3 regions of the Streptomyces zaehneri genome follow, and region 1 is predicted to be linked to each of the others. Evidence: riboswitches for the same ligand, from Rfam matches in the RefSeq annotation. Region 1 holds a riboswitch; each other region holds the start of a gene.
The links. Region 1 has a riboswitch for cobalamin ahead of QQM72_RS21420 (cobalamin biosynthesis protein). Riboswitches for the same ligand answer to the same signal wherever they lie in the genome.
Positions count from the first base shown of each region.

Region 2: it holds a riboswitch for cobalamin, as region 1 does, so the genes downstream of both, QQM72_RS08225 (CbtB domain-containing protein) here and QQM72_RS21420 (cobalamin biosynthesis protein) in region 1, are expected to answer to the same signal.
Region 3: it holds a riboswitch for cobalamin, as region 1 does, so the genes downstream of both, QQM72_RS09715 (ABC transporter substrate-binding protein) here and QQM72_RS21420 (cobalamin biosynthesis protein) in region 1, are expected to answer to the same signal.

Region 1 is NZ_JASTTJ010000012.1:177,235-186,621, forward strand. It holds gene QQM72_RS21405 (putative cobaltochelatase) at 1-936, opposite strand, end outside; gene cobN (cobaltochelatase subunit CobN) at 933-4,589, opposite strand; gene QQM72_RS21415 (cobyric acid synthase) at 4,586-6,154, opposite strand; gene QQM72_RS21420 (cobalamin biosynthesis protein) at 6,151-7,140, opposite strand; cobalamin riboswitch at 7,242-7,381, opposite strand; gene QQM72_RS21425 (hypothetical protein) at 7,513-7,734, opposite strand; gene QQM72_RS21430 (inorganic phosphate transporter) at 7,769-9,022, opposite strand.
Region 2 is NZ_JASTTJ010000003.1:562,775-572,161, reverse strand. It holds gene QQM72_RS08250 (MarR family winged helix-turn-helix transcriptional regulator) at 1-339, shown strand, start outside; gene QQM72_RS08245 (protein kinase domain-containing protein) at 449-2,026, opposite strand; gene msrA (peptide-methionine (S)-S-oxide reductase MsrA) at 2,762-3,274, opposite strand; gene QQM72_RS08235 (FAD-dependent oxidoreductase) at 3,624-4,757, opposite strand; partial or broken gene QQM72_RS40845 (MFS transporter) at 4,891-5,072, opposite strand; gene QQM72_RS08230 (CbtA family protein) at 5,211-5,972, opposite strand; gene QQM72_RS08225 (CbtB domain-containing protein) at 5,998-6,219, opposite strand; cobalamin riboswitch at 6,257-6,400, opposite strand; gene QQM72_RS08220 (enoyl-CoA hydratase/isomerase family protein) at 6,480-7,556, opposite strand; gene QQM72_RS08215 (hypothetical protein) at 8,120-9,280, shown strand.
Region 3 is NZ_JASTTJ010000004.1:303,497-312,883, reverse strand. It holds gene QQM72_RS09740 (ABC transporter ATP-binding protein) at 1-1,717, opposite strand, end outside; gene QQM72_RS09735 (ABC transporter ATP-binding protein) at 1,852-3,618, opposite strand; gene QQM72_RS09730 (cobalt-precorrin-6A reductase) at 3,831-4,586, shown strand; gene QQM72_RS09725 (ABC transporter ATP-binding protein) at 4,604-5,437, opposite strand; gene QQM72_RS09720 (FecCD family ABC transporter permease) at 5,434-6,513, opposite strand; gene QQM72_RS09715 (ABC transporter substrate-binding protein) at 6,510-7,580, opposite strand; cobalamin riboswitch at 7,649-7,849, opposite strand; gene QQM72_RS09710 (HipA family kinase) at 7,954-8,868, shown strand; gene QQM72_RS09705 (SelT/SelW/SelH family protein) at 8,865-9,152, shown strand; gene aceB (malate synthase A) at 9,175-9,387, opposite strand, start outside.

The DNA of each region.
Region 1 (9,387 bases):
GCGGTGCGGCAGCGCCAGCAGCGCCGCCTGCCGTACGTCCTCCGCGAGCACGTCCCCGCGCCCGGCCCAGGCGGCCAGCGCGGTGGCCGTCCGCGCCATCACGATGTCGGCCCGCATGCCGTCCACCTCGAAGGCGGCGCAGGTCGCCGCGATCTGCCGCAGCGCCCCGTCGCCCAGCCGCACCGAGGGCAACAGCTTGCGCGCCGCCACGATCCGCCCGCGCAGGGCGCTCTCCTCGTCCGCCCACCGCTCGGCGAAGGCGGCCGGATCGTCGTCGTGGGCGAGCCTGCGCCGGACGACCTCCACCCGCTGGTCGGGCTCGCGCGAGGCGGCCACCTCCACCGTCAGCCCGAACCGGTCGAGCAACTGCGGCCGCAGCTCGCCCTCCTCGGGGTTCATGGTCCCGACGAGCAGGAACCGCGCGGCGTGGCGCACGGAGACACCCTCGCGCTCCACGTACGAGGCGCCCATGGCGGCCGCGTCGAGCAGCAGGTCGACCAGGTGGTCGTGCAGGAGGTTGACCTCGTCGACGTACAGGATCCCGCGGTGCGCGTCCGCGAGGAGTCCGGGCTCGAAGGCCTTGACGCCCTCGGCGAGCGCCCGCTCGATGTCGAGGGCGCCGACCAGCCGGTCCTCGGAGGCGCCGACGGGCAGTTCGACCATCCGGGCCGGCCGGGTCTCGAAGGCCCCCGGCTCGTGCGGTCCGTCCGGGCACGCGGGGTCGGGGGAGTCGGGGTCGCAGGAGAACCGGCAGCCGACCACCACGTCCAGGGCGGGCATGAGCGCCGCGAGGGCGCGGACGGCCGTGGACTTGGCGGTGCCCTTCTCCCCACGGACCAGCACCCCGCCCACCTTCGGCGAGACGGCGTTCAGCAGCAGCGCGAGCCGCAGGTCGTCCTGGCCTACGACGGCCGTGAACGGGAAAGGAGTACTCACTTCTCGTCGCCCTCCAGGTCGCCTTCCAGCTCCAGATAGGTGGCGCGCAGCCGCTCGATCGTGTCGGCGTCCGGCTCGGCCCACAGTCCGCGGTCGGCGGCTTCCAGGAGCCGCTCGGTGATGCCCCGCAGGGCCCACGGGTTGGACTTCTTCATGAAGTCCCGGTTCTCCGCGTCGAAGACGTACTCGGCGCTGAGTTTCTCGTACATCCAGTCGTCGACGACTCCGGCGGTGGCGTCGTACCCGAAGAGGTAGTCGACGGTCGCCGCCATCTCGAAGGCGCCCTTGTAGCCGTGCCGGCGCATGGCCGCCATCCAGCGCGGGTTGACCACCCGGGCCCGGAACACGCGGTGCGTCTCCTCGCCGAGCGTGCGCGTCCTGACCTGGTCCGGTGTCGCTGAATCGCCCACGTACGCCTCGGGGTTGGCGCCCGTCAGGTGCCGCACCATGGCGACCATGCCGCCGTGGTACTGGAAGTAGTCGTCGGCGTCGACGAGGTCGTGCTCGCGCGTGTCCACGTTCTTGGCCGCGACGGCGATCCGCTTGAACGCCGTCTCCATGTCCCCGCGCGCCGCCCGCCCGTCGAGCCCGCGCCCGTAGGCGTAGCCGCCCCAGACGGCGTACACCTCGGCGAGGTCGGCGTCCGAGCGCCAGTTGCGGGCGTCGATCAGCGGCAGCAGACCGGCACCGTAGGCCCCCGGCTTGGAGCCGAAGATACGGGCCGTCGCGCGCCGCCGGTCGCCGTGCTCGGCGGCGTCCTCGTCCACGTGGGCGCGCACGAAGTTGGACTCGGCGGGCTCGGCCAGCTCGGCCACCGCCCGCACCGCGTCGTCGATCAGCCCCACCACGTGCGGGAACGCGTCCCGGAAGAACCCGGAGATACGGACCGTGACGTCGATGCGCGGCCGGTTCAGCTCGTCCAGGGGCACGATCTCGAAGCCCGTCACCCGGCGCGAGGCGTCGTCCCACACCGGACGGCAGCCGAGCAGCGCCAGGATCTCGGCGATGTCGTCGCCCTGGGTGCGCATCGCGGAGGTGCCCCAGACCGTCAGGCCGACGGACTTGGGGTAGTCGCCCGTGTCCTGGAGGTACCGCTGCACGAGGGAGTCCGCGAGGGACTGCCCGACCTCCCAGCTCAGCCTGGAGGGAATGGCCTTGGGGTCGACCGAGTAGAAGTTCCGGCCGGTCGGCAGGACGTTGACCAGTCCGCGCGTCGGCGAGCCCGACGGACCGGCCGGGACGTAACCGCCGTCCAGCGCCTTGAGGATGTGCCCGATCTCGTCGGTGGTCCGCTCCAGCCGCGGTACGACCTCCGTGCACGCGAACTCCAGCACCGCGACGGCGTCCGGGAGTTCGGTGCCCAGCACCTCACGGACCAGCGCCCGGCTCCCGGCGACGGCCCACCCGTGCTCCTCCGCGCCCTCCGCGATCCGCCGGCACAGCTGCTCCAGCAGGTCGACGGCGTCGGCTCCGGTACGGGAGGGGCCCTCGACGAGATCCGTCAGCTCGACCGGCACCTTCACCGGCGCGCCCGGCTCGGCGAGCAGCTCCTTCTCGGCCAGCCCGAAATGGGCGGCCAGCGCGGCCCGCAGTCCCGGCAGCGCGTTCGCCTGACCGCCCCACACCTGAGAGGCGCGCAGCACGGCCAGCACGAGGTTCACCCGCGCCTCGCCGACCGGACCGCCGCCGAGGATGTGCAGCCCGTCCCTGATCTGCACGTCCTTGATCTCGCACAGATAGCCGTCGATGTGCATGACGAACTCGTCGAACGCGTCGTCGTCCGGCTGGTCGTCGACGTGCAGGTCGTGGTGCAGCTCGGCCGCCTTCACCAGCGTCCAGATCTGCGCGCGCACGGCCGGTGCCTTCGTCGGATCCAGGTCGGAGACGAGCGCGTACTCGTCGAGGAGCTGCTCCAGCTTGGCCAGGTCGCCGTAGGTGTCGGCGCGTGCCATCGGCGGCACGAGATGGTCCACGACGGTGGCGTGCCCGCGCCGCTTGGCCTGGGTGCCCTCGCCGGGGTCGTTGACGATGAACGGGTAGACGAGCGGCAGATCACCGAGGACGGCGTCCGGTGCACAGCCCCCGCTCAGCCCGAGGCCCTTGCCCGGCAGCCACTCCATCGTGCCGTGCTTGCCCATGTGCACGACGGCGTCGGCGCCGAAACTGTTCTCCAGCCACCGGTAGGCCGCCATGTAGTGGTGCGACGGCGGCATGTCGGGGTCGTGGTAGATCGCGATCGGGTTCTCGCCGAAGCCGCGCGGCGGCTGGATCATCACGACGACGTTCCCGAACTGCAGGGAGGCCAGTACGACGTCGTCCCCGTCGACGTACAGCGAACCCGGCGGCTCGCCCCACGCCTCCAGCATGCCGTCGCGCAGGCGCGGGTCGAGTTTGTCGAACCAGGCCCGGTAGTCGGCCAGCGGGACCCGGGCGGGCGCGGCGGCCAGCTGCTCCTCGGTGAGCCATTCGACGTCGTGGCCACCGGCGTTGATGAGCCGGTGGATCAGCTCGTCGCCGTTGTCCGGATGCCCCTGGACCCCGTACCCGGCGTCCCGCAGCGCGTCCAGGACCCGGATGGCCGAGGCGGGGGTGTCGAGGCCGACCGCGTTGCCGACCCGCGAGTGCTTGGTCGGGTAGGCGGTGAAGACGAGCGCCAGCTTCTTCTCGCCGTTCGGCTTGTGCCTCAGCCGGGCGTGCCGTACGGCGATCCCGGCGACGCGTGCGGCCCGCTCGGGGTCGGCGGTGTACACCGGCACGTCGTCCGGGCCCTGCTCCTTGAAGGAGAAGGGGACCGTGATGATCCGTCCGTCGAACTCCGGGATGGCGACCTGCATCGCCGCGTCCATGGGGGAGAGCGCGGCGTCGGACTCCTCCCAGGCGCTCTTCGACGAGGTGAGGCACAGCCCCTGCAGCACGGGGACGTCGAGGTCGGCGAGCGCGCCGATGTCCCAGGCCTCCTCGTCCCCGCCCGCCGAGGCCTGCGAGGCGTGCGCGCCGCCGGCGGCGAGGACCGTGGCGACGAGGGTGTCGGTCCGCCCGAGGATCTCGTAGAGCCCCGGGTCCGCCCCGCGCAGCGAACCGCAGTACACGGGAAGGGCGTTGGCGCCGTGTGCCTCGACGGCGTCGCACAGCGTGTCCACGAAGGCGGTGTTGCCGCTCAGTTCGTGCGCCCGGTAGAAGAGCACCCCGATGGTCGGCCGGCCCTCGACGAAGGCACGCTCGCCATGGACGCCGTACTCGGGCATCTTCTGCGGCTCGACGAAACCCTCACCGGTCAGCAGCACGGTGTCGGAGAGGAACCGGGCCAGCTCGGTCAGGTTGGCCGGGCCGCCCTCGACGAGATACCGCAGCGCCTCCGCCACCACACCGGCGGGCACCGACGACTCGGCCATCAGCTCCGCGTCGGGCACGGTCTCGCCGCCCAGCAGCACGGTCGGCACGCCGGACGCCTTGAGCGCGGCGAGCCCGTCCTCCCAGGCCCGCTTGCCGCCGAGCAGCCGCACGACCGCGAGGTCGGCGCCGTCGAGGAGCGCGGGGAGTTCCCCGGCGACATCCACCCGGGTCGGGTTGCCGATCCGGTACGAGGCGCCGGAAGCGGCCCGGGCCGCCAGCAGATCCGTGTCGGCGGTCGACAACAACAACACTGTGCTCATGCGGGCGCTCCCGGTGGAATGAAAGGCAGTCCTTGCGGCGCGCCCGACTCGATGAGCCGCCAGAGCGCGTCGGTGTCCGCGTGCTGTTCGATCAGGTCGCCGAGGCGGTCGAGCTGCTCCTCGCGCAGCCCGGCGAACGAGGTGTCGGCGGCGGGCACGAAGCGGCGGCCCGCGGCGGCCGCCACCTCGCGCAGGAAGGCCCGCCGGAATCCGTCCGACTCCAGCGAGCCGTGCCAGTGCGTGCCCCAGGTCTGTCCGACCCGGCAGCCGTCCAGGCCGTGTCCTCGGTCGTCGGTGAGGAACGCCTCGCCCCCCTGGACGTCGGCGACCCCGTGATGGATCTCGTACCCCTCGACCCGCTCGCCGAGGGCTTCCCCCACCGGCCGGGTCAGGGTCTTCTCGCGGGCGAACCGCACCCGGACCGGGAGGACTCCGAGGCCCGCCACCTGTCCGAGCCGGCTCTCGACCTCGTCCTCGATGTGCTCGCCGAGGAGCTGGAAGCCACCGCAGATGCCGAGGACGGGCCGCTGCTCGGCGGCCCTGCGCAGGATCGCCTCGGCCAGCCCCCGCTCCCGGAGCCACTCCAGGGCGCGCACGGTTCCCCGGGTCCCCGGAATCACCACCAGGTCGGCGTCGGCCAGTTCCTCGGGCCGGTCCACGAACCGCACGACGACGCCGGGTTCGGCGGCCAGCGCGTCCACGTCCGTGAAGTTGGACATGAGCGGGACGGCGCAGACGGCGACGCGCAGCACGTCCTCGCCGACGGGCGGGGCGGTGTCGGACTCCCGCACGGTCCCGCGCAGCGAGACCCTCCCCCACTCTCGGCTTCGCTCGAGCGGGGGGACCCCCATCCCGTCCTCCTCGTCGATGCCGAGCCCGTGCCGGAACGGCAGCACGCCGTACGTCCGCCGCCCGGTGAGCCCGTGCAGCATGTCCAGGCCCGGCTCCAGCAGGGAGACGTCCCCCCGGAACTTGTTGACCAGGAACCCGGCGACCAGTTCCTGGTCCTCGGGCGAGAGCAGGGCGACGGTGCCGAAGAAGGAGGCGAAGACGCCCCCGCGGTCGATGTCGCCGACGACGAGCACGGGCAGCCGCGCGCCCCGCGCGATCCCCATGTTCACGATGTCGGTCCGCCGCAGATTGATCTCGGCCGGACTGCCCGCCCCCTCACAGATCACCGCGTCATACGTGCCCCGCAACTCGGCGAGGCAGTCGAGGACGGTTCCGAGGAGTTTCTGCTGCCGCCCTCCGTGATACCCACGGGCGGTCATCTCGCCCACCGGCTTGCCGAGGAGCACGACCTGACTGCTCTGCTCGCCGCCCGGCTTGAGCAGCACGGGGTTCATCAGCGCGGTCGGCTCCACCCGGCAGGCCTGGGCCTGCATGGCCTGGGCCCGCCCGATCTCGGCGCCCTCCCTCGTCACGAACGAGTTGAGGGACATGTTCTGCGCCTTGAACGGTGCGACCTTCACCCCCTGCCGCACCAGCCACCGGCAGATCCCGGCCGTGACGACGCTCTTGCCGGCGTCGGAGGTGGTGCCGGCGACGAGGAGACCCCCGCTCATGTCGTACGCCCCTTCAGCTGGTTGATCCGGTTGCGCCCCTCGCCCGCGACGATGCTCGTGGCGACGGCGCGCGCGGCGACGGTGACGCCGAGCGCGAGGAGGCCGACGCGGCGGGAGAGCCGCGCGGCACGTTCGATGTCCCGGGCGACGACGGGCCGCCCGGCCGCGCCGTTCAGCACGGGCCGGTGCTCGACCCGCCCGGCGTACGACAGGGTCCCGCCCAGCCGCACCCCGAGGGCGCCCGCGAAGGACGCTTCCACCGGACCGGCGTTGGGGCTCGGATGCCGTCGGGCGTCGGCCCGCCAGGCCCGCACGGCGCCCCGCGGATCGTCCCCCGCGAGGGCGGCGAGCACGGCGGTCAGCCGGGCTCCCGGCCATCCGGCGACGTCGTCGAGACGGGCGGCGGCCCAGCCGTAGCGCAGATACCTCGGCGACCGGTGACCGACCATGGCGTCCAGGGTGTTGACGGCCCGGAACCCGACCAGGCCCGGCACCCCGCCCACGGCCCCCCACACCAGCGCCCCCACGACGGCGTCGGAGGTGTTCTCGGCGACGGACTCCACGACCGCGCGGGCGATCCCGTCGGCGTCCAGCGCCTGCGGATCCCGCCCGCACAGACGCGGCAGCCGCTCCCGGGCGGCCTCGACGTCCCCCGCCTCGAGCGCCCGGCCGATGGCCCGCGCCTCCCGGACCAGCGAACTGCCCCCGACCACGGCCCAGGTGGCGGCGGAGACGAGAGCGACGGTGGCGGCGGGGGAGGGGCGTACGGCCCGCTGAGCGACGGCTCCCAGGGCCACGGCCCCGCCGGCGCACACGACGGCGTGCAGGGCACCGCGTCCCCGGTGGTCCCGCCACAGCAGCCGTTCGACGGCGCCGGCGGCCCGCCCGAACGCGGCGACGGGATGCCCTCGGCGGGGATCTCCGAACAGCAGGTCGCCCAGAAGGCCGGTGGCGGCGCCGTACGCGTAGAGGCGATCGGCACGCATCGGCTCAGCCGGCCGTGGGGTCGGGCAGCGACCTGGTGCTGTACCTCAACGGCCGAGCGAGCATGGCGATATGTCCTCACTCAGGGTGTCCACGCCCTGGTTCGACGAGACCGGCGGCGAGAGTTCCTGGCTCCCGGGGGTTTCTACCCCGGTCACAGTGGCGGGACCGCGCCGGATTCACACCGGCTTCCTCTTCTGCTGCCGTACATGGCTCGGGCAGTCCACCACGGCCCGCAAGAGCCGTCAACTTGCCTTTGACCTGCGCGGCTCGAGTGTGCAGAACCCCACACAGGGCGCGTCGGCGGGGCCGCGAACGACAAGAGGTGCGGGACGGTGATCCGTCCCGCACCTCGAGGGTGTCCGGATGGCGCGTCAGGCGACGATCAGTGAGATCCCGTACGCCACCGCCGCCGCGCAGGCCGCGAAGCACGCGTACGCGCCGGTCACCGCGAGGGTGGCCGAGCCGCCCTGCGCCGACGCGCGTTCCTGCCGCGACAGGCCCATGACGCCGAGGGTGAACAGGGCGACGAGGCCCACGGTGACCACGAGGCTGACGCCGAAGACAGAGCCCAGGGCTGCCCAGTCGATCTTCATGCTGCTTCTCTTCCTTCGTGCCGGGTGCGCGGGCTCAGACGGCCGCGGCCGGGGGAGCGGCGGGGGTCGCGGGCTCTGCCGCCGGGCCGGGGATCGTGGCCGTCAGGTCCGCGAGGTCCTCGGCCAGGGTGCCCGGGGGCGGCGGGGTGACGGCGGCGATCGCCGTCGTGACGACGCCCGCCGGCTCGTCGTGCTCGTTGACGTTCGAGGCGTCGACGACCTCGCGCCGGGAGATCTTCCAGATGGCCGCGCTGGAGGCGATCAGGAAGACCGCGACGAGGGCCGTGCCCCAGTCGCCCAGGCCGGTGACGGACTCGGCGAGCGCGCCCACCAGGGCCGCGGCCGGGAGCGTCAGGCCCCACGCGACGAACATCCGGGTCGCCGTCGACCAGCGGACCACACCGCCCTTGCGGCCCAGCCCCGCGCCCATCACCGCACCGGAGACCGAGTGGGTGGTGGAGAGGGAGAAGCCGAGGTGCGAGGAGGCCAGGATGACCGTGGCCGCGCTGGTCTGGGCGGCGAAGCCCTGCTGCGGCTGGAGGTCGGTCAGCCCCTTGCCCATGGTGCGGATGATGCGCCAGCCGCCGAGGTAGGTGCCGAGCGCGATGGCCAGGCCGGCGGAGAGGATGACCCAGGTGGGCGGGTCGGAGTCGGGGGCCACGGCACCGCCGGCCACCAGGGCCAGGGTGATGATGCCCATCGTCTTCTGCGCGTCGTTGGTGCCGTGCGCGAGGGAGACCAGGCCGGCCGAGGCGATCTGGCCCGCGCGGTAGCCCTTGGCCGCCGCCTTGCCGTCGGCCTTCTTGCCCAGGGTGTAGGAGAGGCGGGTCGCGAGCATCGCCGCGACGCCCGCGACGATCGGTGCCGCGATCGCCGGGATCAGCACCTTGGTGACCAGGGCGTCACCGTGCACCGCGCCCATGCCGGCCGAGGCGATGGTGGCGCCGATCAGACCGCCCATCAGGGCGTGCGAGGAACTGGAGGGCAGGCCCACCAGCCAGGTCAGGAGGTTCCAGAGGATCGCGCCGACCAGGGCGGCGAAGATGACCTCGGGACGGATGCCGGTCTCGTCGACGAGACCCTTGGAGATCGTGTTGGCGACCTCCACCGAGAGGAAAGCTCCCACAAGGTTGAGCGCGGCGGACATGGCCACCGCAACCTTGGGCTTGAGGGCACCGGTCGAGATGGTGGTGGCCATCGCGTTGGCGGTGTCGTGGAAACCGTTCGTGAAATCGAACGCGAGTGCGGTGACGACCACAATCGCGAGGATCAGCGAGAAGTTTTCCATTTACCCAGGCAATCGTTCGAAGTCATTGGCGCGTTGACCGTAAGCAATCCGGGTGAACGGAAGATGAACTGGGAAGGGCATCCGGGTGTATGTGCAAGGGGGGTGCGGCGGTCCTCCGTCGCACCGCCGGGGCCGGGGTCAAGCGCCGTACGGTCGCCCGTCTTCGGCGAGCCCGCGCAACCGGCTCGCGGAGCCGCAGAAGAGATTTCGGTCACCCGGCGGCCGCCGCTGTCGGCGTACTGTCAGAAGTGCCGTGGGGAGGCCCCTGTCTGCTGTCCGGTCGGCGGTGTCCCGGCGTCGGACGCCCCGTGACGGGCGACCCACAGGGCGTGATCCACGGGACCGTCCGGGCCCCGGTCGGGACG
Region 2 (9,387 bases), on a different contig from region 1:
AGCCGCCTGGCGTCCGTCGGCAGCACGCTCGCGCAGTGGGACGCGCTACGGGCGATCGCCCGCACGCCGGGCTCCAGCGCACGTGAGCTGGCGGCGGCGACGTTCCAGAGCGAGCAGGCGTTCGGCACGCTGGCCGGACGCCTGGTGGCGCAGGGACTGGTGGACCGGCGCCCCGGGCGCGGCCGCCGTTTCGAACACCACCTCACTCCCGAGGGGGAGCGGGTACTGGAGGCCGGCCACGAGGTGGCGAACTCGGTGCTCACGGAGTGCTTCGAGGGTCTGACGGAGCCGGAGCGAGAAGCACTGCTGGGACTGCTGCGCAAGCTCGAGGAGCACTGAGATCTCACCGTCCGGGCGGGGAACACCGCCTGGGCGAGCGTGGGTTGGGCATCCGGTACCCAGCCGGCTCACGCCACGGGGGCGCGGCCCGTCCCGGGCACCGGAAGGGTCAGTTCTCCGTTCCCGCCGACCAGAGCACGGTGTCGCCGGACGTGATCACGACGTTTCCGTCGGCCTGGAACACGAGGACCGCTCCTGGGTGGCCATTGGTCCGTGAGGCCCACACGGGCTGTCCGCCACTGTTGTAGACGACCAGGTTGCCGTCCGCCTGGAAGCGGGCGCTGTTGCTCTCGCCGCTGGTCATCGCGGCCCAACGCGCCTTGCGGTCCTGGTCGTAGATCACCAGGTTGCCGTCCGGCTGGATGATCAGACTCCTGGCCCCGGTCCCCACGGACTCTCCGGTGGCCAGCTCGAGCGGGGCCTGTACGACCTTGGGTGCCGCGTCCCCTTCCTGGGGCTCCTGGCTCTTCTGGGCCTCCTGGGACTCCTGAGGCTCCTGGTCCGAGGCGGACGGCGTCCTGCCCGTGGCGGCCGGGGCGGCCGAGCCGGACGGCCGTCCCTGCGCGGACGGGGAGGAGTCGGCCGAGGAACGCTGTGTACCGAAGTGGACGGCGGCCACCACGGCCACCACGACCGCGACCGCCGCGACGGCCGTGGTCAGCAGCCAGGCGGGCCGAAGCCGCCGACGGGGCTCCGCCGAGGCGGCGAGGACGGTGTCGGACCGTGCCGTCGTCGGAGCCGGTCCCTGACCGGCAACGACCGCCGTGGCGTGCTGCGCGAGGTCGACCAGGGTGTGCGCCGCATGCTCGGTCTGCGTCAGCTCTCCGGCGAGAATCGCGGGTCCGTCCGCGGGCCAACGCCCGGTCCTGGCGCCCGTCTCCTCCAGCCATGCGCCCAGCCGGGCCGCCGTCGGACGCTCGGCCGGGTCCTTGGCCAGACACGCGGCGAGCAGCGGCACCAGCTCCGGGGGGACGCCTGCGAGGTCGGCGTCCTCGTGGACCACTCGGTACATCAGGGTGGCCGCGGGGATCTGCTCCCCGGCGCGCGAGAAGGGGCCGCGTCCGGTCGCGGCGTACACCAGCGTGGCGGCCAGCGAGAACACGTCGGCGGGTTCGGCGGCGACGCTGCCGATGGCCTGGTCCGGTGCGAGAAAGCCGGGGGAACCCACAGAGACACCGAGGCGGGTGTGGCGACTGTCGTCGGCGGCCCGTGCGACCCCGAAGTCGATCAGCCGTGGGCGGTCGCGGGCCAACAGGACGTTCCCCGGCTTGACATCCCGGTGCGCGAGGCCGGCCTGATGCACGGCCTGGAGAGCGCCGCACAGTTCGGCGGCGAGGGCGAGCGACGCGGCCTGCGGCAGCGGGCCGTGGGCCGCGACCCATTCGGCCAGCGACGGCGCGGGCACGTACTCGGTGGCCAGCCACTGCGGGCGCTGGCCCGGGGCGCTGTAGTCCACGACGGTCACGGTCCACGGCGAACGGACGCGGTCGCTGTTGCGTATCTCGCGGGCGAACCGCTCCTCGAAACCCGGCTCGGAGCTGAGATCGTCGCGGATCGTCTTCAGCGCGAGCAGCCGGCCCGAACCCGTACGGGACAGGAACACCTGCCCCATGCCGCCCGCACCGAGCCGGCCGAGCAACGGATAGCCGCCTATGGATGTCGGGTCCGAAGGCTGAAGGTTGTTCATGACGACTGTTCCCCGGAAGTGTGCGTCAGCGCTCGAACCCACGCGCTGGGCCTTGGCTTGCGTGCTGGTGAGCAGGGTGGTCCGCGCTCGCAAGTATGCCGGACGGGTTCCCTCTTGGCGCTTGTCTCCAACTCGCCCACGGCGAGCAGACGTTGTGCCCGGCCCGGGCTTGCCGGGACCGTCGGCCCCGACCACGAGGACCGGCAGCCGTCGCGGAACCGGCAGATATCCGCACGACAGCGGGAGATCGCCCGACCTCACCCACCCGGTCCCGGGCACCGCAGGCCGGGTGACACCGGTTCGGCAGGACGTCTGCGCACACCACTCGCGCCCCGCCCGGCTCCCGCCCTTGTGCCCCGGAGCTTCCCCGCTCCTGCCCTTACAGACCCGGGCCTCATCCCTCGGGCTTCCCTCAGGCTTCCCTGGGACTTCCCTCCGGCTGCCCTCGCCCTCCCCCCGCGGCTGCCGCGCCGAATTCGGCACGCCCGCCACGGCCCCGCGGGCGGCAGGGTTCGAAGCTCGCGCTCCTGCGCCACCGCCGCCTCCCAGGCGCGCAGGGTGTCGCCGAAGAGGCGCCGCCGCGCCGGTTCCAGCGGGATCAGCGGCGCCAGGGTGGGCGCCACCTCGACCCGCGCAGGGAAACCCGAAACCCGCCGACCTGCCCTACGTCCCGCACGCCGTACGTCCCGCACGCCGAGGCCCCGGAGCAGAGATCAGAGGCCTCGGCGGAGTGGTTCAGCCCTGGGTGCGGGCCGGAAGCCGCCATCCCGGGCGCGGGAAGTGGCAGGTGTAGCCCTCGGGGTAACGCTCGAGGTAGTCCTGGTGCTCGGGCTCGGCCTCCCAGAAGGGGCCGACCGGCTCGACCTCGGTGACGGCCTTGCCCGGCCACAGTCCGGAGGCGTCCACGTCCGCGATGGTGTCCTCGGCGACCCGCTTCTGCTCGTCGTCCACGTAGTAGATCGCCGAGCGGTAGCTGAGGCCGATGTCGTTGCCCTGGCGGTTCTTGGTGCTCGGGTCGTGGATCTGGAAGAAGAACTCCAGGAGCGTGCGGAAGTCGGTCTTCTCGGGGTCGAAGAGGATCTCGATGGCCTCCGCGTGGGTGCCGTGGTTACGGTACGTCGCGTTCGGTACGTCACCCCCGGTGTATCCGACCCGGGTCGCCGTCACGCCCGGGAGCCTGCGGATCAAGTCCTGCATCCCCCAGAAGCATCCGCCCGCCAGTACGGCCCTCTGCGTCTGCGCTGCCATCTCAGCACCTTCCGTATCTCTCGTCCCGGCCGCTCGAGCCGCTCGCTCGCACACCGTCGACGTACCAGCCTGTGTGGATACAACAGCACGTGAGAGGCCCGAACAATTCCGTGCCCGCACAGTCGGTCACGGCTCGTCGTCGAATCGAGGCGCACGTCGAATCGATGCAACGCGTGAGGTGATCGTTCCATGCTGGAACCGGCGATCCCGGGCTTCTCGCCGAAGGCCCTGCGCCGGGTCATGAGCTGCGCCGCAGGGTCTCCCGGCTGATCGACCGCACGCGCCCCGTCAGCGACGGCGGCCTCCGTCCGATGATCAACCGGCCGGCCAAGGCGGGACTCCTGGTGCGTCAAGCCGATCCCCGGGCCGGCGCCGCCCGCTTCGCTCCCCTGACCTGTGCCGTGCGTCCCAGGCGGAAGCGGGGATGCGGCTCGGCGCGGCCGGTGGCGAGGTCGGCGGCCATCGCGCCGATGAGCGGGGCGAATTTCGCGCCGTGCCCGGAGCAGGGGGAGACGATGACGAAGGGGCCGTGGCGGTCCAGGACGAAGTCCTCGTCCGGGGTGGTGGTGTAGAGACAGGTCGCCTCGGCGACCGGGTTGGGCTCGAGGCCCGGGAGGCGGTCGCGTACGAAGCCGCTCACCCGCGTCCGCGACGACGGATCGACGACCCCGCTGCGGGTGCGGGCGGTGGCGGGCGTGCCGCGGTCGTGCTCGGCGACCTTGACCGCCGGGAGCGGGCCCCCGTCGCTTCCGGACGGCAGGCCGTAGAGGTGCAGCGCGCCGTCCCAGATCAGGGTCGGCCACCTGACGGACGGGTCCCGCTGCCGGAAGTGGAAGACCTGCTGCTGGGTCACCGCCAACGGAGGCAGCGAGAAGGGCAGTTCGAGCTCGGGCAGCCAGGCGCCGGCCGCGATCACCACCGTGTCGGCGACGATCTCGCGGCCGTCGTCGGTGTGCAGGCGCACCTTCTCGCTCCCCCGGACGTCGATGCCGGTGACGCGGGCGCCGATGACCGCCCGCGCTCCGTGTTCGATCGCCCGCCGTACGCAGGTCCCCACGGTCTCGTCGGCGTCGACCACGCCCGCTTCCGGGTGGTGGAGCACCGGACCGGTGACGCGGATGTACGGCCAGCGCTCGGCGGCGGCTTCCGCGCCGAGGAGTTCGTGGGGCACTCCGGCCGCGCCGAGGAGGTCGGCGAGGGCCTTCGGGTCGTGGTCCTCGCCCATGTCGAGCCCACCGGTAGTGCGCAGCAGGGAGGCCGAACCGTCGTCCTCCAGCTCCCGCCACTGCTCGTAGGCCTGTCCGGTCAACCGCACGTAGAACGGGTCGGCGTACACCCGCCGGAAGATCCGTGAGCTGCCGTGCGAACTTCCGTGCCGGTGGCCGATGTCGTACGCCTCGACGAGCGTGACCTCGTGGCCTCGGCGGGCCAGTTGCCAGGCGGTGGCCGCGCCCATGAGTCCGGCGCCGACGACGGCGATCACAGTCCCTCCCCGGGGATCCGGTCGGTGCCCGCGAGCGGGATGCGGGTCATGACAGCAGACTCGATCGTACGGGCGACCAGGTCCTCGGGTTCCCGGTGGAGGGGGTGGGTCCGGGGTGGGCCTTGCCGAAAGCGGCGGCGGTCACGACGATCGCGCCACCGCGACCGGCAGGGCGTACCCGCAGATCAGCCGTCCCGCCGCGGCCTCGGACACCGCAAGGCTGCGGCTCACTTGCGCAAGCGGCCCCGCGATCGCGGACTCGGTCGGACCGATCCCGAATCCACCGAGAGCGAGCGCGACGAGCCCGGCGGGCATCCGCCGGGTACGAACGGCCGGTCGGATGTCCGTGTCGCCGTCTTCGCGGGGCGCTCCGGCCGCTGATCCGGCGTCGGCTCGCGCACACGAGAGGGCCCCGGGACGGGGCCCTCTCGTCGGATCGTCGTGCCGGTCGGGTCAGTGCGGGGCGGCCACCGGCGTGCCCGCGGTCACCGTGGCGGGCTTGGGGTGCAGCAGCCGTTCGGCCAGTTCACCGAAGACGAGGCCGAAGCCTGCCCAGAGCGTGACCTGCATGGCGAGGGCGGACAGGCGGAACCGCCACAGCAGGGCGGCCGGGAAGTCGCCCGGCACCTCGTTGACGGCGGGCAGGAACTCGTAGGCCAGCCCGATGACGAGCACGAAGCCGAGGACGGCCGCGACGGTGGCGTTCCAGGGGCCGAGCCTCGGTGCGAGCCGCTTGCCCAGGATCACCGCGGCGACCGCGAGCAGCACGCTGAGCACCATCATCAGGAAGTACAGCGTGGTGCGCTTGCCGATGGTGTCGCCGTCACCGACCGCGGGCGGATTGGCCGGGTACTTCAGGAACGGCACGACGTACACGGCGAGCAGGGCGGTCCCCGACAGCAGAAGGGCCGTGGCCCGCGGGGTGAACCGGCCGACGCGGCCGAGGGCGAAGCAGAAGGCGAGGGCGGCGATGCCGCCGAAGGCCACCCCGTAGATCAGCACGCCGGTGGCGAGGCCGGCGGTGGACTGGAGGCTGCGGGACACGAGTTCCACCTCGTGGTGCTCGTGGCCCGCGGCGTGGGACTCCTCGAAGCCGATCGCGCTGTCGACGTTCGGCTCGCCGAGGAAGTAGGCGACGATCAGGGCGAGCACGCCGGCGCCGAGGCCGGCGAGCATGCCCCGCACGAGGAGGTTTCTTACCGTTGCGGAGTTCATGGGTGTGCCGGGGTTCCCCTCGGGATCAGTGGCAGGGGAAACCGAGCAGGTGGCGGGCGTCGTGCACCCACTCGTGAACGTCCTCGCCGGAGACGACGGCTGTCGCGCCCTGCTCCGCGCCGACGAAGTACAGCAGGACCAGCATCAGGACGCCGAAGAAGACCGCCCACGGGGCGATGTCCTTCAGCGGCAACTTGGCGGGTACGACAGGCGTGGTGGTAGTCGGCTGGGCGACATGCTGCGCCATGGCAGAACCTCCTCTGGGAGTTCGCGTCCCATCTCGGTGGTGCACATGACGACGGCCACGGGTCTGACTCGCGGTGTGTGCCCCTTCGGGGTACACCGTCCACAGTGGCGCGACCGTGCCGGGTTCTCACCGGCTTCCGTCTCGCCGTCGTCGATATCAGAGCGACGGTATCGCGTGTCGGGCCCCCGGCCAATACCGCCCCACCTGGCGTGACCCCGCACTCCACGGCCAGGTGGCCCGGATCACCACGCCGGTTGCGCTCAGCGGAGCCCCTCCGCGGCGGTGTCGGGTCGGGCGAGCCCGAGTTCGCGCTCGCCGAGCGGGGTGAAGAAGCGCTCGACGTCGGCCCCGGTGACCTCGGCGAGGGTGGCCGGCGACCAACGCGGGTCCCGGTCCTTGTCGATGACCTGGGCGCGGATGCCCTCGACCAGGTCGGGCGTGGTCAGGGCGGCGCAGGAGACGCGGTACTCCTGTTCCAGCACCCGTTCCAGCGAGCCGAGCCGGCGGGCACGGCGCAGGGCGGCCAGGGTGACCTTGAGCGAGGTGGGCGACCTGGTCAGGAGGGTCTCCGCGGCCTCCTTCGCCGCCGGGTCGCCGTGGGCGAAGAGCCGTCGGACGATCTCCTCGACGGTGTCGGCCGCGTAACAGGTGTCGATCCACGCCCGCCGGCCGGCCAACTCGCCCGCCGGCAAGGGCTGTACGTGACGGTCCAGGGCATCCCGTACGGGTAGCACGGCGAGGTCGTCGGCCAGCCGCCGGAGGGAGGCGGACGGTACGCAGTGGTCGGCGAGCCCGCACGACACCGCGTCCCCGGCGCCGATCTGCGTGCCCGTCAGGGCGAGATGGGTGCCCAGTTCGCCCGGGGCGCGGGCGAGCAGGTGGGTGCCGCCGACGTCCGGCACGAAGCCGATGCCGGTCTCGGGCATCGCGATCCTCGACCGCTCGGTGACGACCCGGACGCTGCCGTGCGCGGAGACGCCGACCCCGCCTCCCATCACGATGCCGTCCATCAGGGCGACGTAGGGCTTGGGGTAGCGGGCGATGCGGGCGTTGAGGTGGTACTCGTCGCGCCAGAAGGCGGCCGAGGCGGTGCCGTCGCCGTCGCGGGCGTCGTCGTGGACGGCACGGATGTCGCCGCCCGCGCACAGGCCGCGCTCCCCCGCGCCGGAGATGACGACGGTCTCGACGGCCGGATCACGTTCCCATGCCGTCAGCGCGGCGTCGATGCGGCGCACCATCGCGTGGTTCAGGGCGTTGATGGCCCTCGGTCGGTTGAGCGTGATGTGGGCGGCTCGGCCGGTGGTGTGCAGCAGGACGGGCGCCTCGATGTCGCTCATCCGAGTGCCTCCGTCAGGCCGCGGGCCACGTTGACGCGCATGATCTCGTTGCTTCCTTCCAGGGTGCTGGACGCACAGGTCATGGACGATCTTCTCCATGCCGTGCTCGCCGAGGAAGCCCCTGCCCCCGTCCAGTGGGGAAGCCGGCCGGGCGGCGGGCATCCGGTGGCGGTGGCGCACCGGGCACGCGGACAGGGCTCGCCCCGACGCGGATGGAGAGCGAGCCCTGTCCACCGGATCCGATGGTCGGGTCCCGGAGGCCGGTGGGCCCATGAGTGCGCGGGGGCCGGCCGTGGTGACCGGCGCACACCCCGTACGAGTGGCGCACACCCCCGGCCGGACCGCCGGCCCGCGGGCCGGATCCGCACGCGTGACCTGTGTCGCGCCGGGGAAGGCGCATCCCGGCGGGGCGTCTGCGGGTGCCCGCGCCACCGACCCGCTTGATCGCGCACCCCCCGCGGCGGGCGATACTGGCCTTCGCACGCCGTCGCCACGTCGTCACCGCCCTCACGAATGGACTCACCCACATCTCCGCGACCGTTCCGCCCACGACGCCCTCCACGGTGTGGCAGACCCGTGGCCGTCACACCGGCCCCACCGCTCCGGACGTCCTGCGCAAGCACCTTCAGGCACTCAAGGACGCCGAGACCCTCCAGGACTTCATGGAGCTGCCGGACACCGACACCCCCGAGGGGGAGACGGCCTTCGAAGCCCGGTGGCTGGTCGCGGAGGAGGTGACCGTCCGTGCCCGGCTCAGGCTCGCCGAGTGGTCGGGCCAGGGCCAGGAATGGACGCTGACGGCGGAGGCGGAACGGCCGTGGGACCAGCGATGGCCCTCGCCCGCCGGGATGTTCTGGTCCTGGGAGGCGGCCACGCCATGGGGCAACGAGACCGTCACCGGTGAGCGGTTCCTGGCCGCGAACCCGCTCCCGGCGGACGACAAGGAGCTGCGGCGCGCGCTCCGGGGCGCCCTGCGGGACACCTGGGCCGTCCACCTCGTCGTGCACGAGGCCATGACACCCGACGAGCTGGGCCGGCGGTCGCTGGTCCCGTTGCTGCCGCCCGGCCTGCACCACCGGGTCGTCGAGCACCGCGCGGCCCCGCACCAGCTGCGCACCGTGAACTGGGCCCTCAAGGAGGCCCGGGTGGAGGTGCCGCGCGGCGGGGCGCTGGTGCTGCCGGGCATCCCCGCCCCGGCCGAGTACGACGCCGCCGACTACTCGGTGCGCAGCGTGTTCCTGGACGGCACGCATCCCACCGAGCTGCTGGACGCGGTACGGCGCTTCGCGGCGCTGCCCAGGGCGCTGCCGGAGGACGCCGACGCCGCGCTCACCGCGCTGCGGGAGGAGTGGCAGCTGCTGACCCCGCAGGAGGAGCTCGCGCGCGAGCGCAAGCTCGTGGTGATGTACAAGGAGGCGCTGGAGGCGATGACGGAGTCCCGGGACCTGTACCGGGAAGCCGCCGAGCACGCCCACGAGGCGCTGGCCGCGTACCGGGAGGCGGCGGCCGAGGGCGGCGAGCCGCGGCAGGCGCCGGCCAGGAAGAGCGGCTCGCCGTTCCAGCAGCTGGGCCGGACCCTGGAGCGGTTCAAGGAGACGACCAAGGGCCTGCGCCCGGTGACGTACGCCGCTCCCGCGGACCGGGTCGAGTCACCGGAACACGACCGCACCGGCGGCACCAGCGGCACGACCGGCGGCGCCGAACCCGAGGTCACCGACCGGTAAGGGGTCGGCGGGCCGACAGGTCGCCGGGCAGGCGGGCGCCGGTGGGCTCGCGGGCGCCCGTCCCCGCCCGTGCACGAATTACCTCGTACCGGGACGTGTCACACGCC
Region 3 (9,387 bases), on a different contig from region 1:
AGGCGTGCCACAGGGCGGCGTACGCGCCGTCGGCGGTGAGTAGTTCGTCGTGCGTGCCGCTCTCCACGACCCGGCCGTCACCGAGGACGACCACCCGGTCGGCGGTGGCGGCCTGGCTGAGCCGGTGCGCCACGACCAGCGCCGTACGGCCCCGCAGGGCCTGCTCGGCGGCCTCGTCGAGCAGGCGGGCGCCCGAGCTGCCCGCCTCGGCGGTCGCCTCGTCGAGGACCACGACCGGCGGGTCGGCCAACAGAAGCCGGGCCAGAGCGAGTTGCTGGGCCCGGTCGGCGGTGAGCCGGTGTCCGCCGTCGCCGACGACGGTCTCCAGGCCTTCGGGCAGCGCCTCGGCCCAGCCGAGCGCGCCCACCGTGGCCAGCGCCTCCCGCAGCTCCTCGTCGTCCGCCCGGGGGCGGGCCAGCCGCAGGTCGTCGGCGAGGGGTCCGGCGAAGACGTGCACCTCCTGCGTGACGAGCCCCACCAGGCGGCCGGACTCGTCCGGTTCGGCGCCGCCGACGTCGATCCGCCCGCTCTCCGGCCGGTGCAGCCCCGCCACCAGCTTCGCGAGCGTCGTCTTGCCCGCCCCGGTCGTCCCGACCAGCGCGACGCGTTCCTCGGGCCGGATCTCCAGATCGACGCCGTGCAGCACCGGGCGTCCGGGCACATACGCGTGGGAGACGGCGGTCAGTGTCACGGACGGGGCGCCGGCGGCGTTCGAACGCTCCTGCGCGTGCTGGGCGAACACGGGCGCCGGCTCGTCCACCACCCCGACCAGCCGGGCCAGTCCCGCCGTCGCCGACTGGGCGTCGTCGAGCAGCACGAGCGCGGTGTTCACCGGTCCGAAGAGGCTGTGGAAGTACAGCGCGGCGGCCGTGGCGGTGCCGACCGAGGCGGAGCCGGAGCGCACCAGCAGGAACCCGGTGACCAGGACGGCGCTGAGGCCCGCGTACTCGGCGATGTGCAGACGGCTGTAGAAGCGCAGCACCAGCCGCACCCCGCGCATCGTCAGTTCCACCGACGCCCGCGAGCGGTCGGTGACCCGCCGGGTGTGGCCGGCCTGGAGCCGGTACGCCCGTACGGTCCGCGCCCCGCCGATGGTGTCCAGCAGCTGCTGCTGCTGGGCCCCGGTGGCGATGCGCTCCCTGGCGTACAGGGGCACGGCGTTGCGCACGTACCACCGCGCGGTGTGCGCCTGTACGGGCAGGGCGACGAGCGCGGCCAGCAGGAACCGCCAGTCCAGCAGGGCGAGGGCGCCCAGGGTCAGCACGATCGACAGCGCGGAGCGCGCCAGCTCCGGCAGGGCGCCGCGAACCGCGTCGGCGACCCGGGACACGTCCCGGGTGACCCGGGCGTTGAGGTCGCCGGAGCCCGCCTTCTCCAGCCGCCCCAGCGGCAGGGAGAGCGCACGCTCCACGAACAGCTCGCGCAGCCGGGCGAGCACGGTCTCGCCGAGCCGGGACACCAGTGACATGCCCAGCGCGGTCGTGACGCCCTGCACCACGGCGACCCCGGCCAGCGCGAGGACGGGCACGGTGAGCGCGTCGGGGGAGCGCCGCTCGGTGACCACGTCGACGATGTGACCGAGCAGGGGCTGGGTGAGCAGCCCGACGGAGGTGGCGAGCACCATCAGCCCGAATCCGGCCCAGGCCAGCCCCCGATGCGGCCGCAACAACTCGCGCACCGCGGCCCGGGTGCGGGCGGGACTCGCCGTCGGCAGCAGGGTCCGGTCGGCTTCCGCCGGCCCGGCCGCTGTCCGCTCTGCCGCTGTCCGCTCTGCCGCCGTCTGTCCTGCCTCCGTCTGCTCTGCCGCTGTCCGCGCGGCTTCCGTCTGCGCGGCTCTCGTCTGTTCCGTCGTCACGCCAGCACCGCCGTCCGGTAGGTCGCGTCGGCCTGTACGAGTTCGGCGTGGGTGCCCTCGGCGCCGACCCGGCCGCCGTCGAGGAGGACCACCCGGTCGGCGACGGCGAGCAGCGCCGGGCTGTTGGTCACCACGACCGTGGTGCGGCCGCGCCGGATCTCGCGCAGCCCCTCGGCGATGCGTGCCTCGGTGACCGCGTCCACGGCCGTCGTCGGATCGTGCACGACCAGGACGGGCGGCCCGGCGCGCAGGGCACGCGCCAGCAGGACGCGCTGGCGCTGCCCGCCCGACAGGGACCGGCCGCCCTCGCCGACGCCGGTCGCGGCGCCGTGCGGCAGGGAACGGGCCACCTCGTCGGCGTGGGCGGCGGCCATGGCGCGCTCCGTCCGGAGATCCGCCGCGCCCTCCGCCGTTCCGTCCGCCGCCCCGTCCGCCTCACCGTTGTGCGCCGGGCCGCTCCGCGCCTCGGCTTCCGCTTGCGGAGTCACGTTCGCGGCCAGCGAGCCGTCGAACAGCACGGCGTCATGGGCGGCCACCAGCACCGCCGCCCGCAGCCCCGCCGGATCGAGTCGGGTCAACGGCACACCGTCCAGTTCGACCGAACCCGACTCCGGGTCGGTCTCCCGGCCCAGGCAGCGCAACAGGGCCTCGGCGCACGCCGGATCCGTCACGGCGATCCCGGTCAGCCGCCCGGCCGTCAGATCGAGGTCGACGCCGTCCGGACCGCCGAGCCGCACCCCGCGCAGCCGCAGCTCCCCGCGCACCGGGTCCGCCACCGGGTCCTGGCCGCCCACCACGGCGGGCTGCGCGGCGAGGACCTCCGCGACCCGGGCGGCCGAGGCCCGGCCCTGCGCCAGTTCGGCGTTGACCCAGGCGAACGTCTCCAACGGCCCCAGCAGGAACAGCGCGAGACCCACCGCCGACACCAACTGCCCCAGCGTGAGCGAGCCGTCGAGCGCCAGCCGCCCGCCGACCAGCGCTATCAGCGCGATGAACCCACCGGTCAGGGCGAGGACGAGCCCGGTCTGCCAGGACTCGGCCCGTGCCGCGCGCAGGGTTGCCGCGAGCGAGGCACGGCTGGTGCGGCGGTACCGCTCGACGGCCGCCTGCTGGGCGCCCAGCCCCTTCAGCACCCGAAGCCCGGCCACCAGGTCCGCGGCCACTCCCGAGGCGTGGGCGGCCCGGTCCTGCTCGGCCTCGCTGCGGCGCTCCAGCGGCTTGCTCAGCAGATGCCCCAGCCACAGCAGCACCGGCGTGCCCAGCAGCACGATCAGCCCGAGCGGCACGGACGTCAGCAGCAGCCACACGGCGCCTGCGGTGATGCCCGCGACCGCCCATATCCCGCTCATCAGCGCCATGTTCACCGCGCCGACGCGCTTGGCGTCCTCGGTGGCGACGTTGGCCAGCTCGCCGGGCAGCCGTCCCTCCTCGGCGCCGCCGCGGGCGTCGAGCACCCGGCGCACGATCGCCAGGCGAAGGGTGTGCGCGGCCTCTTCGGCACCGCGCTCACCGGCCCGCGCGCCCAGCCGGAAACTCCACGACAGCGCCACGTACATCACGGCCAGGACGACCAGCCAGAGGGCGAGCCGCCCGGCGTCCTGCCCGGCCACGGCCTGGTCGATGACGACACCGATGAGCACCGGTACCAGGGCTTCCCCCAGTTGGTGCACACACCCGAGCGCCGCGCCGAGGCCGACGCGACGCGCCTGCCCCCTGACCGAGCGCGTCAGGACGTCCCGCCCCGACTGTTCCCCTGATCCCACCAGCCACCCTCCGGAAACCGGTTCAACTTAGGCAAGGCTACTCTAAGTGATGGCGGGCGAGTCAATGCCCCGGCGGCCCGGCGCACCGCGTGGCGCGCTCCCGGGACACGACGCCGGCCCGGCCGGTCCGCGGCCGGTGTGCTTCAGTGGGCGCCGTGACCATCCCCGGCCGCGCCGCCCGGGCCCCGCTCTCCGGAAGGGACCGGACCGCCGTGCACGTACTGATCCTGGGCGGGACCACCGAGGCCCGCCGGCTCGCCGAACTCCTGGCGGCCGACGCCGGCCCCGGACTCCGCGTGACGACCTCCCTGGCCGGACGGGTGGCCGCGCCCCGGCTGCCGCCCGGCGAGGTGCGCGTGGGCGGCTTCGGCGGGGCCGAGGGGCTCGCCGCGTGGCTGGACGAGCAGGGGGTCGACGCGCTCGTCGACGCCACCCACCCCTTCGCCGGGACCATCAGTCTCAACGCGGCGAAGGCCGCGGCCGGCACCCGTGTGCCGCTGCTCGCGCTGCGCCGCCCGGGCTGGGTCCCGGTGGCGGGCGACGTCTGGCACGAGACCGGTTCCCTGGCGGAGGCCGCAGACCTGCTGCCCTCGCTCGGCCGACGGGTGTTCCTCACCACCGGGCGCCTGGGGCTGGCCGCCTTCGCCGCCCTGGACGACCTGTGGTTCCTCGTACGGTCCGTCGACGCACCCGGGGCGCCGGTCCCGTCCCGCATGGAGCTGCTGCTCGACCGCGGGCCCTTCACGCTCGACGGGGAGCGCGAACTGCTGCGCCGTCACCGGATCGACGTCGTCGTGACCAAGGACAGCGGGGGAGCGGCCACCGCCCCGAAACTGGCCGCCGCCCGTGCGGCGGGACTCCCCGTGGTCGTGGTGCGCCGACCGCCGGTCCCCGCGGGCGTCCGGGTCGCGGCAGGGCCGGAGCAGGCCCTGGAATGGATCGGGAACGCCGAACGGAGACGAGGGTAAAGGTCGCTGACGCCACGTCAGGGAGTCGGTGCGGCGCCCAGGAAGCGTATGTGCGGGCGGCCGTCGGGGCCGTCGGCGGTGATTGTTGCCCGGACGCCGTAGACGTCGGCGATGAGCGCCTCGGTGAGGACCTCGTGCGGGCTGCCGCAGGCCACCACGCGCCCCTGCCTGAGGACGACGAGCCGGTCGCAGTACATCGCGGCCAGGTTGAGGTCGTGCAGCGCGACGACGCTGGTGACCCGCAGTTCGGTGATCAGAGCCAGCAGGGCCAGCTGGTGCCGGATGTCGAGGTGGTTGGTGGGCTCGTCCAGGAGGAGCTCGCGCGGTTCCTGGGCGAGGGCGCGGGCGATCTGGACGCGCTGGCGTTCGCCGCCCGACAGGGAGTGCCAGGGCCGGTGGGACTTGTCGGCGAGCCCGGTGCGCGCCAGCGCGGACCGGACGGCCTCCTCGTCGGCGGCGGTGGCGGCCGCCCAGGCGCGGCGGTGCGGGATGCGGCCGAGGCGTACGACGTCGTGGACGCTCAGCGCGAGCTGTGTGTCGGCCTGTTGCTCGACGACGGCGATGCGCCGGGCGACGGCGCGGCGGCTCACCCGGGCCAGCGGGCGGTCGTCGAGGGTGACGACGCCGAAGTCCGGGGCGAGCACACCGGCGAGCAGCCGCAGCAGGGTGGACTTGCCCGAGCCGTTCGGGCCGAGCAGGCCGGTGACGGAGCCGGGGCGGGGCGTCAGGCTGACCCCGTCGAGGATCAGGGTGCCGCCGGCGGCACGGCCGACCCGGTCGGCACGCAGCCCCTCGGAACCGGTCGTCTTCGTGCCGGTGGTCTTCGAGGCGGCCGTCTCCGAGCCGGTCATCGGGTGCCCCTCGCGCGGTACAGGACGGTGACGAAGGCCGGGACGCCGATGAGGGAGGTCACCACGCCCACCGGCACCTCCTGCGGGTCGAGCACGGTGCGGGCGAGGGTGTCGACCCAGACCAGGAACACCGCGCCGGTCAGGGCGGTGGCGGGCAGCAGCCGGGTGTGGCCGGGGCCGGTGAGGACGCGTGCGGCGTGCGGGAGCACCAGGCCGACGAAGCCGATCGCCCCGGCCGAACTCACCAGGGCGGCGGTGAGCAGCGCGGTCGTGCACAGCAGCACCAGACGGGTGCGGGCCACGCAGACGCCGAGGGAGAGGGCCGCGTCCTGCCCGAAGGCGAACGCGTCCAGGGTCCTGGCGTGACCCAGGCAGACCGTCAGCGCCACGACCAGCGCGGCCGCGCCGGCGGTCACGTCCGTCCAGTCGGCGCCGCTGAGCGAGCCGAGCAGCCAGAACAGGATGCCGCGGGTGGTCTCCGCGTCGGCGGCCGTCATCACGACGAAGGAGGTGAGCGCGGAGAACAGCTGCATGGCGGCGACTCCGGCGAGGACCACCCGGTCCGTGGTGCCGCCGAGGGTGTGGCTGAGCAGCAGCACCAGCGCGAAGGAGACCAGCGCGCCGAGGAACGCGCCTGCGGAGACCGACAGGAGACCGCCGCCCGCGCCGAGGACGACGACCAGCACCGCGCCGGTCGAGGCGCCGGAGGAGACGCCGAGGACGAAGGGGTCGGCGAGCGGATTGCGCAGCAGGGACTGCATCACCGCCCCGCACACCGCGAGGCCGGCGCCGCACACCGCGGCGAGCAGGGTGCGCGGCAGCCGCAGGTTCCACACGATGCCGTCCCGCAGCGGAGTGAACTGCGCCTGTCCCCAGCCGAGATGGGCCGCGACCGCGGACCACACGTCACCGACGGCGATGTCCGCCGGGCCGATGGTGATGGCCACGGCGACCGAGGCGCACAGCAGCGCGAGACCGGACGCCCACAGCAGCGCCCGGCGCAGCCGGCCCACTGCCGCCGCCCGGGACGCCGGCGCCCCGGCAGCCGCCGTGGACGCCGACGGAGCGCCGGTCATCCCGCGAGGCCGTGGCCGCGCAGCGCCGCCGCCAGCTTCTCGATGCCCTCGACGGTCCTGACGGTCGGGTTCATGGCCTGTCCGGACAGCAGCACGTACCGCTTCTCCTTCACCGCGGTCATGTTCCTGGTGACCGGGTTCGACTCCAGGAACTCGATCTTCTTGGCGGCGGTCTCGGCCGTCTGCTGCCTGCGGGTCAGGTCGCCGATGACGAGGAGGTCCGGGTCGCGGTCGGCGACCGTCTCCCAGTTGACCTGGGGCCACTCCTGATCGGTGTCGTCGAAGGCGTTCTTCGCGCCGAGCTCGTTCGTGACGACGCCCGGCGCGCCGCAGCAGCCCGCGAGGTACGGGGACTGGGAGTTGGCGAACCAGTACATGAGGGTCACGCCCCGGGCGTCCAGGCCGGCGGTGGCCCTGGTCACGCGGTTCCTCAGTTCGGCGACGAGCTTCTCGCCGCGCTCCCGGACGCCGAAGACCGCGGCCAGGTCGCGGACTTCGCCGTAGACCGCGTCCATGGTCAGCGGCTCGGTGCGGACGCCGTCGCCGTCACCGCTGTTGTCCTTGCCGACACAGTCGGAGGGGGAGAGGTACGTGGGCACGCCGAGCTTCTCGAACTGCTCGCGCGGGGCGACCCCGCCCTTGCCGAGGGTGGAGGCGAAGGAGGCGGCGACGAAGTCGGGTTCGGTGTCCAGCACCGTCTCGAAGGAGGGGGCGTTGTCGGCGAGGCGCTTCACCTTCGCGTTCGCCTTCTCCAGGCCCTTTGCCACCGGGTCGGTCCAGGTGGCGGTCCCCGCCATGCGGTCGGCCAGCCCGAGGGAGAGCATGATCTCGGTCGTGCCCTGGTTGAGCGAGACGGCCCGCCGCGGAGGGCTGTCGACAACGACCCGCCGCCCGCAGTTGTCGAGCCGGACCGGACGGTCGGCGGCCCCGCTCCTGCCCGCCGAGCCGGAGCCCGCCGAGCCGGAGGAGCCCGCCGGGCCCGAGGAGCCGCAGCCGGCCAGCAGCAGGGCACCGGCCAGGAACAGAACGGCGGGCCGGGCAGAACGGAGGGGACGTGCGAGCGGCACAGGGTTTCCTTCGGCGTCGAGGGCTCAAGCGCGAAGCCCGGTCGTACGGTGCTCCCCCGGCCGTATGCGGGCGGCGGGGGCGGCCAGCAGGTCTTCGGACTCGGGGTCACCCGGACGAGGCGCCTTCCCGGACCGCGTACGCCGTCCAGTGGCCGTTGCCCCGCCCGTCGCCCTCACCGCTGCGCGTCAGCTCCGGATTCGCACCGGATTCCCTGACCCGTACACACTCACGTGCGCACATGGGTTCGACTGGCCTGGGCAAGCTACCACAGCCGCGGAGGCCGCCCGCGGGCCCTTCCGCGCGCCGGCTCGGGCCCTCTCGCCGGCTGTCGGGCCTGGTTACTATGCTCCTTCAGGCCAGAGGGAGAGAGCCATGCTGACCGAGGTCACGGCGACCCGCTACCTCGCTCCGCTGCGGGCGGGCGGCTCCGTGCCCGCCGTCGTCGAGGCCGACGACCTGGGCACCTACGTCGTGAAGTTCACGGGCTCGGCGCAGGGCCGCAAGGCGCTCGTCGCCGAGGTGATCGTGGGCGAGCTGGCCCGCGCCCTCGGGCTGCGCTTTCCCGAACTGGTCCTGGTCCGGTTCGACCCGGCGATCGCGGAGCGGGAACCGCACCAGGAGGTGCGGGAGCTGCACGCCGCGAGCGCGGGGCTCAACCTCGGGATGGACTTCCTGCCGGGTGCGGAGGACTTCACGCCGGAGGTCGCCGAGGCCTTCCCGGTGGAGCCGCTGGAGGCCGGGAGGATCGTCTGGCTGGACGCCCTGACCGTCAACGTCGACCGGACGGTCCACAGCTCCAACCTGATGGTCTGGCCGACCCTCGGCATCGCCGCGCCCCGGCTGTGGCTCATCGACCACGGTGCCGCCCTCGTCTTCCACCACCGCTGGGACGGCGCCGACCCCGAGAAGCGCTACGACTTCCGCCACCACGCCCTCGGCCGCTGCGCCCCGGACACCCGGGCCGCCGACGCCGAACTGGCGCCCAGGGTGACCGAGGAGCTGCTGCGCACGATCGTGGCGGAGGTACCGGACGCCTGGCTGACCGGCGAAGCGGGGTTCGCGACCCCGGACGCGGTCCGGGAGGCGTACGTGCGCTACCTCCACGCGCGCGTGCGGGCCTCGGCGGCCTGGCTGCCCACCGACTTCCCCGGCCCGCAGGAGCTCGCCGCCGACGAGGCACGGCGTGCGGCGCGGACACGGCAAGGACGGCCCGACTGGCTCAAGCGGGTCCCCGACCTGCACGGCAAGCCGGCCGCGGAACAGGATTGGTCGGTGCACCTCGGATGAGCGAACCGAGCGACGTGGGCGGGCGGGTCGAGATCGAGTACTGCACCCAGTGCCGCTGGCTGCCGCGCGCGGCCTGGCTGGCGCAGGAGCTGCTCACGACCTTCGAGGCCGAGCTGACGGAGCTCGCCCTGAAGCCCGGCAGGGGCGGCGTCTTCGTCGTCCGGGTGGACGACGAGGTGATCTGGGACCGCCGCGAACAGGGCTTCCCGGAGCCGACCGCGGTGAAGAAGCTCGTACGTGACCGAGTGGCCCCGGGACGGTCCCTGGGCCACTCGGACAGGTGAGCCTTCCGGCCGGTGCCGGTGCTCAGCCCTTGAGCTGCTCGTACGCCGGCAGGGTGAGGAAGTCCGCGTAGTCGTCGTCGAGGGCGACGGTCAGCAGCAGGTCGTGCGCCTGCTGCCAGTGGCCGGCCGCGAAGGCCTCCTCGCCGATCTCCGCGCGGATCGCGGCCAGTTCCGCGGCGGCGACCTCGCGGGCCAGCTCGGGCGTGGCCTTCACCGTGCTCCCGTCGCGCTCGAA